DNA from 2 places in the Streptomyces sp. NPDC033270 genome. Region 2 is predicted to be linked to the other one. Evidence: riboswitches for the same ligand, from Rfam matches in the RefSeq annotation. Region 2 holds a riboswitch; the other holds the start of a gene.
What was found. A riboswitch is a leader RNA that binds a small molecule or an ion and turns the genes downstream of it on or off. The one in region 2 is predicted to bind glycine.
Positions count from the first base shown of each region.

Region 1: it holds a riboswitch for glycine, as region 2 does, so the genes downstream of both, gcvP (aminomethyl-transferring glycine dehydrogenase) here and gcvT (glycine cleavage system aminomethyltransferase GcvT) in region 2, are expected to answer to the same signal.

Region 1 covers NZ_JBVIRA010000057.1:1,741-7,437, reverse strand. The annotation lists gene ACZ5XZ_RS38765 (bifunctional nuclease family protein) at 1-101, shown strand, start outside; gene ACZ5XZ_RS38760 (MerR family transcriptional regulator) at 290-895, shown strand; gene ACZ5XZ_RS38755 (DNA polymerase IV) at 962-2,434, shown strand; gene ACZ5XZ_RS38750 (PRC-barrel domain-containing protein) at 2,323-2,727, opposite strand; glycine riboswitch at 2,842-2,939, shown strand; gene gcvP (aminomethyl-transferring glycine dehydrogenase) at 3,129-5,697, shown strand, end outside.
Region 2 covers NZ_JBVIRA010000002.1:378,999-384,695, reverse strand. The annotation lists gene ACZ5XZ_RS05225 (ABC transporter permease) at 1-468, opposite strand, end outside; gene ACZ5XZ_RS05220 (enhanced serine sensitivity protein SseB C-terminal domain-containing protein) at 916-1,716, opposite strand; gene ACZ5XZ_RS05215 (enhanced serine sensitivity protein SseB) at 1,779-2,576, opposite strand; gene ACZ5XZ_RS05210 (AAA family ATPase) at 2,687-3,415, opposite strand; glycine riboswitch at 3,639-3,734, shown strand; glycine riboswitch at 3,735-3,853, shown strand; gene gcvT (glycine cleavage system aminomethyltransferase GcvT) at 3,887-5,014, shown strand; gene gcvH (glycine cleavage system protein GcvH) at 5,145-5,522, shown strand; gene glyA (serine hydroxymethyltransferase) at 5,551-5,697, shown strand, end outside.

The sequences.
Region 1 (5,697 bases), on a different contig from region 2:
CGGGGATCGCCATCCCGGACGAGCAGGAGGACGAGGTGGAGAAGTTCCGCGAGTTCCTCGACCAGATCTCGCCCGAGGACTTCGGCACCAACAGCCAGTGACGCCGGCCGGGTGAAGGGGCTGATTCCGGCCAAACTATTTAGCCATTCCCCGCGCGAGGTCACGAGAAACCACTCGTAGGGTGATTATCACTCGGCGTGGCGAGCGCGGCGATCGTTGACGCACCCCGAGTGACTGCATACCGTCGATATGGCAGGTCCCGTCCGGGACGTGGAGGACGGAGGGCGGCGTGGCAATCACCGGCGACGGTATGGCGGCGGAAGGGGCGTTGCCGCTCCACTCGGGCGCGGCCGCGAACCATGCCCCGGCACCGGCCGCGGCGGTGTCGGGGGACTGCGAGGCGCAGAACATCGGCTATCGCGGCCCGACCGCATGCGCGGCAGCGGGCATCACCTACCGGCAGCTCGACTACTGGGCGCGTACGGGCCTGGTGGAGCCGAGCATCCGGCCCGCGTACGGCTCCGGCACCCAGCGGCTCTACAGCTTCCGGGACGTCGTCGTCCTGAAGATCGTCAAGCGGCTGCTGGACACCGGGGTGTCGCTGCAGAACATCCGCACCGCCGTGCAGCATCTGCGCGCACGGGGGCTGGCGGATCTGACGCGGATGACGCTGATGAGCGATGGCGCGACGGTCTACGAGTGCACCTCGCCCGATCAGGTCGTCGATCTGCTCCAGGGCGGCCAGGGCGTCTTCGGCATCGCGGTGGGCGTGGTGTGGCGGGACGTGGAGGGTGCGCTGTCACAGCTCCACGGAGAGCGCGTGGACACCGGCGAGACGCTGATGGGGAAGAACCCGCACGACGAGCTGGCGCGGCGGCGCAACAGGGCCGGCTGAGCCCCGTCCAGCGGTCCCGGCCCGGCATCGGGTCGATTGTCAGTGCCATGCGGCAGCATCGGACGTGTGAGACCCGCGCCGACGATTCTGCATCTGGACATGGATGCGTTCTACGCGGCCGCCGAGCAGGCGGCCAAGCCCAGCCTGCGCGGCAAGCCCGTGGTGGTCGGCGGGATCGGGCCGCGGGGTGTGGTCGCCACGGCGTCGTACGAAGCCCGGGTCTTCGGGGTCCGCTCCGCGATGCCCACGGCCCAGGCGCGCCGGCTGTGCCCCAACGCCGCCTATCTCAGCCCTCGCTTCGGCCTGTACCGCCAGGTGAGTGACACGGTGATGGAGCTGCTGCACGAGCTGTCACCGCTCGTCGAGCCGCTGAGCCTGGACGAGGCGTTCGTGGACCTGGAAGCGGGCGGGGTCCCGGCCGAGACGGCCGCCGTACGCGCCGTGGGGGAGCGGCTGCGGCGCGACATCCGGTCCGCGACGGGACTGACCGGTTCGGTGGGGCTCGCGGGCGCCAAGATGCTGGCGAAGATCGCGTCCGAGGCGGCGAAGCCGGACGGCCTGGTCGTCATCGAGCCCGGCACGGAGCGGGAGCTGCTGGGCCCCATGACGGTGCGGACGCTGCCCGGGGTGGGCCCCGCGACGGCTGAGACGCTGCGCCGGGCCGGGATCCACACCGTCGCGGAGACCGCCGAGGCCGGCGAGGCGGAGCTGGTGCGGCTCCTGGGGAAGGCGCACGGCGCGGGGCTGCATGCGATGGCGCTGGGCCAGGACGACCGCCCCGTGGTGGCCGAGCGGGACGCCAAGTCCATTTCGGTCGAGGACACCTTCGAGGTCGATCTGACCGACCGGACGCGGGTGCGGACCGAGATGCTGCGGCTGGCCGACCGCTGTGTCCAGCGGCTGCGGGCGGCCGGGCGCTCCGGGCGCACGGTGGTGATCAAGGTGCGGAACTACGACTTCTCGACGCTGACCCGCTCCGAGACCCTCCGCGGGCCCACCGACGACCCCTCGGTCGTACGGGAGGCCGCGGTGCGGCTGCTGGAGACCGTGGACACCACCGGCGGGGTGCGGCTGCTGGGCGTGGGGGTCAGCGGGCTGGCCGACTTCACCCAGGAGGATCTGTTCGCCCAGTTGGCGACGGAGCGGGAGGCCGGGGAGCTGGCGCGGGCGGCCGCGGAGCCGGGTGGGGAGGGGCCCGGTGGAGGGGAACCGGAGGAGGAGCGGCCGAGACGCTGGCATCCGGGGCTGGACGTGGTGCACGACGAGTTCGGCGCCGGATGGGTGCAGGGAAGCGGCGTGGGGAGGGTGACCGTGCGCTTCGAGACGCCGTGGTCCGCACCGGGGAGGGTGCGGACCTTTGCCGTCGAGGACCCGGCGCTGCGGCCGGGTGAGCCCTTGCCGCTGGTGGGCGGCGGGCCGGAAGGGGGTCAGTCCTCCGAGCCGGCGATCTTGCCGAAGTCCTTGTCCGAGCCGTCGGAGCCGCCCTCCGTGCCCGGGGACGCCGGACCGGGTTCCGGTGAGGAGATATCCAGCCGGTAGTGGTGGTAGAGCTGGAGCTCCTGCTCAGGGGAGAGATGGCGGCCCACGCCGAAGTCCGGGGCGTCCTTGATCAGCTTGCGGTCGTAGGGGATGTGCAGGCCCTCACCGACCATCTTGCTGGGTTCAAGGGGGACGAACGCATCCCGGCTGAAGAGTCCGGTGCGCACGGCCGCCCACTCCGGTTCCCCCGTCGCGTCGTCGAGGTAGACCTCGTCGATCGTGCCTATTTTCGCGCCGTTCCGGTCGAACGCTTTGCGGCCGATCAGGCTCCGGGGATCGATATCGGTTTGCACAACCCCTCCAATTGGTCGCAACTGCCCTGTGACAACTACCAAACGGCACATTTCATGCCCCGGCCACTCGAAGGATCCTTCGAGTGGTGCGCTGGTAGGCTGGCCAATGGCCGCAGAACCCATGCGGGAGAGTCCTTTGTCGTTCGCGACCAGGGCGCCGAAGGAGCAAATCCTCCCCGGAATCTCTCAGGCACACGTACCGCATGGACGAGGTCACTCTGGAAAGCAGGGCGGGCCACGGACGAGCACAGCGCCGGAACCCCTCCTCACCGACGGTGAAAGCCGGGCCGCCTCGCGCGGGCCGGTGAAGCTCTCAGGTTGAGATGACAGAGGGGGAGGCCGTCCGGGCACCCGCGCCGTGGTGCCCCTCGTAGGTCGCATTGACCAGGAGGCCCCCGCAGATGACCACCACTCGCATCTCCCTGACCGAGCTCGAACAAGGCATTCCGTTCGAGCGCCGGCACATCGGCCCCGACCACGAGGCGCAGGCGAAGATGCTCGCGCACGTCGGCTTCGGGTCGCTGGACGAGCTCACGGCCACCGCCGTACCCGATGTGATCAAGAGCGCGGAGGCGCTCGGCCTGCCGCAGGGCCGTACCGAGGCCGAGGTCCTCCAGGAGCTGCGCGGCCTGGCGGAGCGCAACCAGGTGCTGTCCCCCATGATCGGCCTGGGCTACTACGGCACGTTCACCCCGCCGGTGATCCTGCGCAACGTGATGGAGAACCCGGCCTGGTACACGGCGTACACGCCCTACCAGCCGGAGATCTCGCAGGGCCGCCTCGAGGCGCTGCTGAACTTCCAGACCATGGTCGCGGAGCTGACCGGGCTGCCCACCTCCGGTGCCTCCCTGCTCGACGAGGGCACCGCCGCCGCCGAGGCGATGGCGCTCTCCCGCCGCGTCGGCAAGGTCAAGCAGGGCGTCTTCCTGGTCGATGCCGACTGCCTGCCGCAGACCGTCGCCGTGATCCAGACCCGCGCCGAGCCCACCGGCGTCGAGGTCGTCGTCGCGGACCTGTCCGACGGCATCCCCGCCGAGATCGCCGAGCGGGGCGTTTTCGGTGTGCTGCTGCAGTACCCCGGCGCCTCGGGCGCGGTGCGCGACCCCCGCGCCCTCATCGAGCAGGCTCACGGGCTCGGCGCGATCGTCACCGTGGCCGCCGATCTGCTCGCCCTGACGCTGCTGACCTCGCCCGGCGAGCTCGGCGCGGACATCGCGGTCGGCACCACCCAGCGCTTCGGCGTCCCGATGGGCTTCGGCGGGCCGCACGCCGGCTTCATGGCCGTGCGCGACCAGTTCGCCCGCAGCCTGCCCGGCCGCCTGGTGGGCGTCTCCGTCGACGCCGACGGCAACAGGGCCTACCGCCTCGCGCTGCAGACCCGCGAGCAGCACATCCGCCGTGAGAAGGCCACCAGCAACATCTGCACCGCGCAGGTGCTGCTCGCCGTCATGGCCGGGATGTACGCCGTCTACCACGGCCCCGAGGGCCTGCGGACCATCGCCCGGCGCACCCACCGCTACGCCGCCGTCCTCGCCGAGGGCCTGCGGGCGGGCGGTGTGGAGATCGTGCACGGTGCGTACTTCGACACCCTGACCGCGCGGGTGCCCGGCCGGGCCGCCGAGGTCGTCGCCGCCGCCCGCGAGGCCGGCGTCAACCTCCGCCAGGTCGACGCCGACCTGGTCGGCATCGCCTGCGACGAGACCACCGGGCGGGCGCAGCTGGCCGGCGTCTGGGGCGCCTTCGGCGTGCAGGGCGACGTCGAGCAGCTGGACGCGGCGGCCGCTGAAGCGCTGCCGCAGGAGCTGCTGCGCACGGACGACTACCTCACTCACCCGGTCTTCCACCAGCACCGCTCCGAGACCGCGATGCTGCGCTACCTGCGCACCCTCGCCGACAAGGACTACGCGCTGGACCGCGGCATGATCCCGCTCGGCTCCTGCACGATGAAGCTGAACGCCACCACCGAGATGGAGCCGGTCACCTGGCCCGCGTTCGGCCAGCTGCACCCGTTCGCGCCGGCCGACCAGGCCCAGGGCTATCTGACGCTGATCCAGGAGCTGGAGGAGCGGCTGGCCACGGTCACCGGCTACGACAAGGTCTCCATCCAGCCGAACGCCGGCTCGCAGGGCGAGCTGGCCGGCCTGCTGGCCGTACGCGCCTACCACCGCGCCAACGGGGACGAGCAGCGCACGGTCTGCCTGATCCCGTCCTCGGCGCACGGCACCAACGCCGCCAGCGCCGTCATGGCGGGCATGAAGGTCGTCGTCGTCAAGACCGGTGAGGACGGCGAGGTCGACGCCGACGATCTGCACGCCAAGATCGACAAGCACCGTGACGAGCTCGCGGTCCTGATGGTCACCTACCCCTCCACGCACGGCGTCTTCGAGGAGCACATCACCCAGATCTGCGGCGCGGTGCACGACGCCGGCGGTCAGGTCTACGTCGACGGCGCCAACCTCAACGCGCTGGTCGGACTCGCCGAGCCGGGCAAGTTCGGCGGCGACGTCTCGCACCTCAACCTGCACAAGACCTTCTGCATCCCGCACGGCGGCGGCGGCCCCGGTGTCGGCCCGGTCGCCGTACGCGCCCACCTGGCGCCGTACCTTCCCAACCACCCGCTGCAGCCCTCCGCGGGCCCCGAGACGGGCGTCGGGCCGATCTCCGCGGCTCCCTGGGGCTCGGCGGGCATCCTGCCGATCTCCTGGGCGTACGTCCGCCTCATGGGCGGCGAGGGCCTCAAGCGCGCCACCCAGGTCGCGGTGCTCAGCGCGAACTACATCGCCAAGCGCCTGGAGCCGCACTACCCGGTGCTCTACACCGGCCCCGGCGGCCTGGTGGCGCACGAGTGCATCATCGACGTCCGGCCGCTGACCAAGGCGACCGGCGTGAGCATCGACGATGTCGCCAAGCGGCTGATCGACTACGGCTTCCACGCACCGACGATGTCCTTCCCGGTGGCCGGCACGCTGA
Region 2 (5,697 bases):
GAAGGCGTCCACCCGTCCGCGGTAGAAGCCGGCGACCACACCCAGCACGGTGCCGATGGCGACCGACAGCAGCGTCGCGCCGAACGCCACGATCAGCGACACCCAGGAGCCCTCCAGGATCCGGGCGAGCAGATCGCGGCCGAACTTCGGGTCCACGCCGAGCGGGTGGTCCCCGCTCATCCCGCCGAAGTCCCCCTTGGGGAGCGTGGTGTTGGGGTCGATCAGCGACTGGTTGGGGGTGTTGGGGTCCAGGCCGAGCAGGGCCTGGAGGGGGCGGGAGAGCGCGGCGAGGACGACGAGCAGGATGACAACGATGGCGCCCGCCACCGCGACCTTGTCCCGCCGGAAGCGCAGCCATGCGATCTGGCCGAGCGAGCGCCCTTCGATGCGCTTGCCCTCCACGCCTTTCAGCACCGCTTCCGGCTGCGCTTCGGCAGCCGCCCCGGTGGTCTCGATCGGTGCGGTCACGGTGCCCTTGACCCCTCTCGGCCGACGGTGGCCGGCCCCTGCCCGCCGCAAAAGCGGCCTGATTCCATCACTGGTGCAATTCGGTGCAAGTGCTGCGGGCATCACGGAACTTCACTCAGCGGAAGTCGGAGATTCACGCGACGCCGTACGGGATGACGCTCGATGACGCTCGCACAAAGGGCCGAAGCCCTCGGTGTTTCCGGAGTCTTCATCCCCTTCGCGATCAGTCACCAGCCCTGACCGGGAAAGGATGCGTAACTGTGATGTGCTCCGCGGCTTTCCGTTATACGGACGCACGTTCGGGCTGAGCGGAGCGAATGTCCACGGGAGAGGACCTCAACCGTGGGGAATACGGGGCGAATTCACCCCGGAACCGACACCTCGACGACACTCTCCGTCACCAGAGGGCATCGCCGAGGGACCCCGGCCGGGCGGCCGGCGGGCGGATCAGTAAGGGCGCGGGTAGCCGTAGCCGTACGAGGGCGCGGGGGCCGGCTGACCCTGCGGCTGGACGTAGCCGTCACGGTCGAAGAAGGGCCGCGCACAGGCCCGCATCCACATCGCGACCGGGTCGTAGTCGTCGTTCATCGCGACCGTGGAGACCGGCAATCCGTCCGGAACCGCACCGATCGACTGCTGGATCATCAACCGGGCCGAATCCACCGCTTGTTGGCCGGTGTCGTACAGATCCAGCCCGACCGCCAGATACGGGGCGCCGAGCGCGGGCTGCACCCAGGCCCGGCGCAACGACCGCACGGCGGGGGTGCGGTGGGCGTTCTGGGCCAGCAGGGCGTAGAACTGCGGGATGTCGATGACCGGCTCGGAGATCCGCAGCGGGCCGGCCGGCAGCCGGTCGAGGCCGCCGGCGATACGGCGCAGATCCAGCCACGGGATGCCGACACCGCCACCGGGGGCGTGCGGGTTCAGCCACAGGCCCCAGCGGTCCGGGAAGAGCGCGCCGGCGATCTCCAGGCCGCTGACGACCTCGTGGTCGCGGTTCCAGCCGGAGGCGGCGAGTTCGGGCGCGGAGGTCACGCACGGCGCGTAGCCGAGGCCGTCGACCTCCATGTTTCCGTACTGCGCGTCGGGAGAGCCGGCCCGGCCGTGCCAGAGCAGCATCCAGACCTGGCCCGCGGCGAGCGCCTGCAGCAGCGCCTCATAGGCGTCGTAACGGCCGGGCGAGACCTGCTGGAGCAGCTGCTCCAGCGCTCCGGCCGCCGCCGGCCCCTGATGCGCACCCGCGCTCACGTGGTCCGTCCCTTCATCTCGGCAGGGCACGTGTGGGTGCGCCCGCGCGTCATCCAACCAGCTTACGAGTGGTCGCGAGAGTAGAAGGGCCGCACGCGCTCCAGCATCCAGTCGGCGACCGGGTCGCCGTGGGCGAGATCGAGCATCACCAACTGCACCGGCCAGGGCACCGGGACCGCGCCGAGCGCACGTCCCAGGGCCGCGAGGACCGCCTCGCGGGCGGTGCCGTCGTGCAGCGCGGCAGGGTCCACCGCGAGTTGAACACCGACGAACAGTGTGGGCGTGTCGCCCTCGACACTAGCCAGGGCACGCCGGGCAGTCAGGACAATTCCGGCACCGGAGAACTCCAGCCCGGCGCCGGCCAGGAAGTCCACCGGCTCCTCCTGCCAGTCCGGCTCGAAGAGCCGCACCCGCCCGCCGCTGGGCAGCCCCTCGGCCCCGTGGCGGCCCTGCCGGCACAGCTCGGCCACCGCGGGCGGCGGCAGCGGAACACCGACCATGCCGTCCGGGTTGACCGCGATCCCGATCCTCGGCGGCAGCCCGCGGGCGAACTCCCCGGCCGGGGCGACGGTGAAGGACATGTGCGAGCCGACCACCCGCAGGAACTCCTGCTCGGAGCTGTAGACCGGGACATGGGGCACCCCGCCGATCTCGACGGTGGGCAGGTCCAGTCCGCGGGCGCCCGGGCCGGCGCTCTCCGGGCCACCGCCGTTGGGCAGCGGCACCCACACCCGGCTGCGGCGCAGGACCTCGACGATCCGGCCGCCGGCGCCCGGATGCCCGACCGACGCGGCAAGCACCTCTTCGAGCTCGTTCGCCGGCCACGCCAGCTGCGGTATCCCCTGCTCCGGAAGACTCATCTGTACCCACCCGTTCGGACCATGCCCATCGCCCAACGACCCTAGACGAGAAAACCCGCAGGCGGTTCATACGGGGGCGGGGTAGGGCACGCCCGGAAGCCGCGGTCCGCTCAGCGGAAGGCGAGCGTCTTCAGTGCGCTCGCCGCCCGGCGGTCCAGCAGGACCACCGAGCTGAACCCCTTCGGCGGCCCGGCCGTCTCCGCCGCGGCGACCAGCCGGCCCACCGCCCTGCGGTGCCGCGCGAAGGCGTACCCCGACACCCCGCGCCCGCGCGCCTCCTGGCCGGACCGCGCCACCTCCGGCGGCACGTCGAGCAGCACCAGATGCAGCCCGCGCCCGCCGCGTGCCGCCGACCGGGCGACCCAACGGCGCACCCAGGCCAGCGTTCCGCAGTCGTGCACCACCACGCTGTCCCCCGACGCCAGCGCACGGCCCAGCGCGAGATAGTGCGCGGCCCGCACCAGCGGGCGGTACAGCCCGTACGGCAGCCGGCGCAGCCTGCCGCGCCCCCAGCGCTCGCGGACGTCCTGCGAATCGATGCGGTGCACCACGGGGCCGGGGCCGTCCGACGACGGCACCACCCGGTGCATCAGGGTGCTCTTGCCGCTGCCCGGCAGCCCGGAGACCACCACCAGGTCACCGGCGGCGAACCGCAGCTCGGCGGTGCCGCGGGCACGCTTCCGGCCGCGCAGGTCCCGCACCCCCGTACCGCGCCCCGGCCGGACGGCGGACCGCGCCGCGCGCCGGGCCGGGGGCGCGGCGGCAGGTGCCGCCACCGGCGCGCCCGGGGGCACGACCCCTGAAGTGGCCGCGAATGCCGCTTCCCTCTGCACCGTGATCGCCCTCCCCGTCCAGTTCCGGTCCGAGTCCGTCCCTTACCCGCAGAGTGTCAAGAAAAGGTAATGCCCATCAAGGCGATTGTCCGATCTGTCGGCGTGGCGGGCCCGCTCCTGGACGGGGCGGCGACCGGGGCTCCTCGATCCGGCGTTCCCGTGTAATGATGTGGCCGCCACGTGCACGTCTGAAGCTCATCCGTGCACCGCCAACTCCATACCGGCCGCTTGAATCCGCGCGGGAGAGTCCCCGGCCGCCACGGCGGGGCGCCGAAGGAGCAAGTCCTCCCTTGAATCTCTCAGGCCCCTATACCGCGCGGGCGAGGCAGATCTGAAAAGCGAGCCACTGCCCGGTTGCATGGGGCGGCTCCACCCAAGGTGCAAACCGGGTCCGTTCGCGGGATCCCGGTGAACCTCTCAGGTTCCGATGACAGATGGGGAGAACGTCTTGTCACCCATGCCTGGGAGCCCAGAACCATGACAGATGCCCCCCGTCGCACCGCGCTGGACGCCACCCACCGCGCGCTCGGCGCGACCATGACCGACTTCGCCGGCTGGGACATGCCGCTGCGCTACGGCAGCGAGCGCGACGAACACGTCGCCGTCCGCACCCGCGCCGGTCTCTTCGACCTCTCCCACATGGGTGAGATCACCGTCACCGGCCCGCAGGCCGCCGACCTCCTGGACTACGCGCTGGTCGGCAACATCGGCGGCGTCAAGACCGGCCGCGCCCGCTACACCATGATCTGCGAGGACGGCGGCGGCATCCTGGACGACCTGATCGTCTACCGGCTCGCCGACCAGGAGTACATGGTCGTCGCCAACGCCTCCAACGCCCAGGTGGTGCTGGATGCGCTGACCGCGCGGGCGGGCGGCTTCGACGCCGCGATCCGCGACGACCGGGACGCCTACGCACTGCTCGCGGTGCAGGGTCCGGAGTCACCGGGGATCCTCAAGGCGCTGACCGACGCCGATCTGGACGGCCTGAAGTACTACGCCGGTCTGCCCGGCACGGTCGCCGGCGTCGACGCGCTGATCGCCCGTACGGGATACACCGGTGAGGACGGCTTCGAGCTGTTCGTGCGGCCGGCGGACGCGGTGGCCCTGTGGGAGGCGCTGGCCGCGGCCGGCAAGGACGCCGGCCTGGTGCCCTGCGGTCTGTCCTGCCGCGACACGCTGCGCCTGGAGGCGGGCATGCCGCTGTACGGGCACGAGCTGACCACCGCCACCACGCCGTTCGACGCGGGCCTGGGCCGGGTCGTGAAGTTCGAGAAGACCACCAACAACGGCGACTTCGTGGGCCGCGCCGCGCTGGCGGCGGCCGCCGAGCGCGCCGAGACCGACCCGCCGCGCAAGCTGGTCGGCCTGATCGCCGAGGGCCGCCGGGTTCCGCGCGCCGGATACCCGGTCGTCGCGGCCGACGGCACGGTCATCGGCGAGGTCACCTCCGGGGCCCCCTCCCCCACCCTCGGCAAGCCGATCGCCATCGCCTACGTCGACGCGGCCTACGCCACACCGGGCACCGAGGGTGTCCGCGTGGACATCCGTGGAAGCCATGAGCCGTACGAGGTCACCGCGCTGCCCTTCTACAAGCGGCAGAAGTAGCGGTTCGCCCGCGGCATCCCCGGCAGTGGCGCGCGCCCGCGTGTCTCACTGTGCAAGACGCTCCCCCGGACTTCGCCCGGGGAGGCGCCCCCATGCACGATCACACCCTCGCGTACAGGAGAATCGAGCCATGAGCAACCCCCAGCAGCTGCGCTACAGCAAGGAGCACGAGTGGCTGACGGACGCCGTGGAGGGCGTCTCGACGGTCGGTATCACCGAGCACGCGGCCAACGCGCTCGGCGATGTGGTCTTCGTGGAGCTTCCCGCGGTCGGCTCGACGGTCACGGCGGGCGAGTCCTGCGGTGAGCTGGAGTCGACCAAGTCCGTCAGCGATCTGTACTCGCCCGTGGACGGCGAGATCGTCGAGATCAACGAGGATGTCGTCGGCGACCCCTCGCTGGTGAACTCCGCCCCGTTCGAGGGCGGTTGGCTGTTCAAGGTGAAGGTCGGCGGCGAGCCCGAGGACCTGCTCTCGGCCGACGAGTACACCGCCTTCGCCGCCGGCTGATCCCGGACCCCTCTCCCCAGGAAGACTCATGTCGCTTCTCAACAGCTCCCTGCACGAGCTCGACCCCGACGTCGCCGCCGCCGTCGACGCCGAGCTGCACCGCCAGCAGTCCACCCTCGAAATGATCGCCTCGGAGAACTTCGCCCCCGTCGCCGTCATGGAGGCCCAGGGCTCC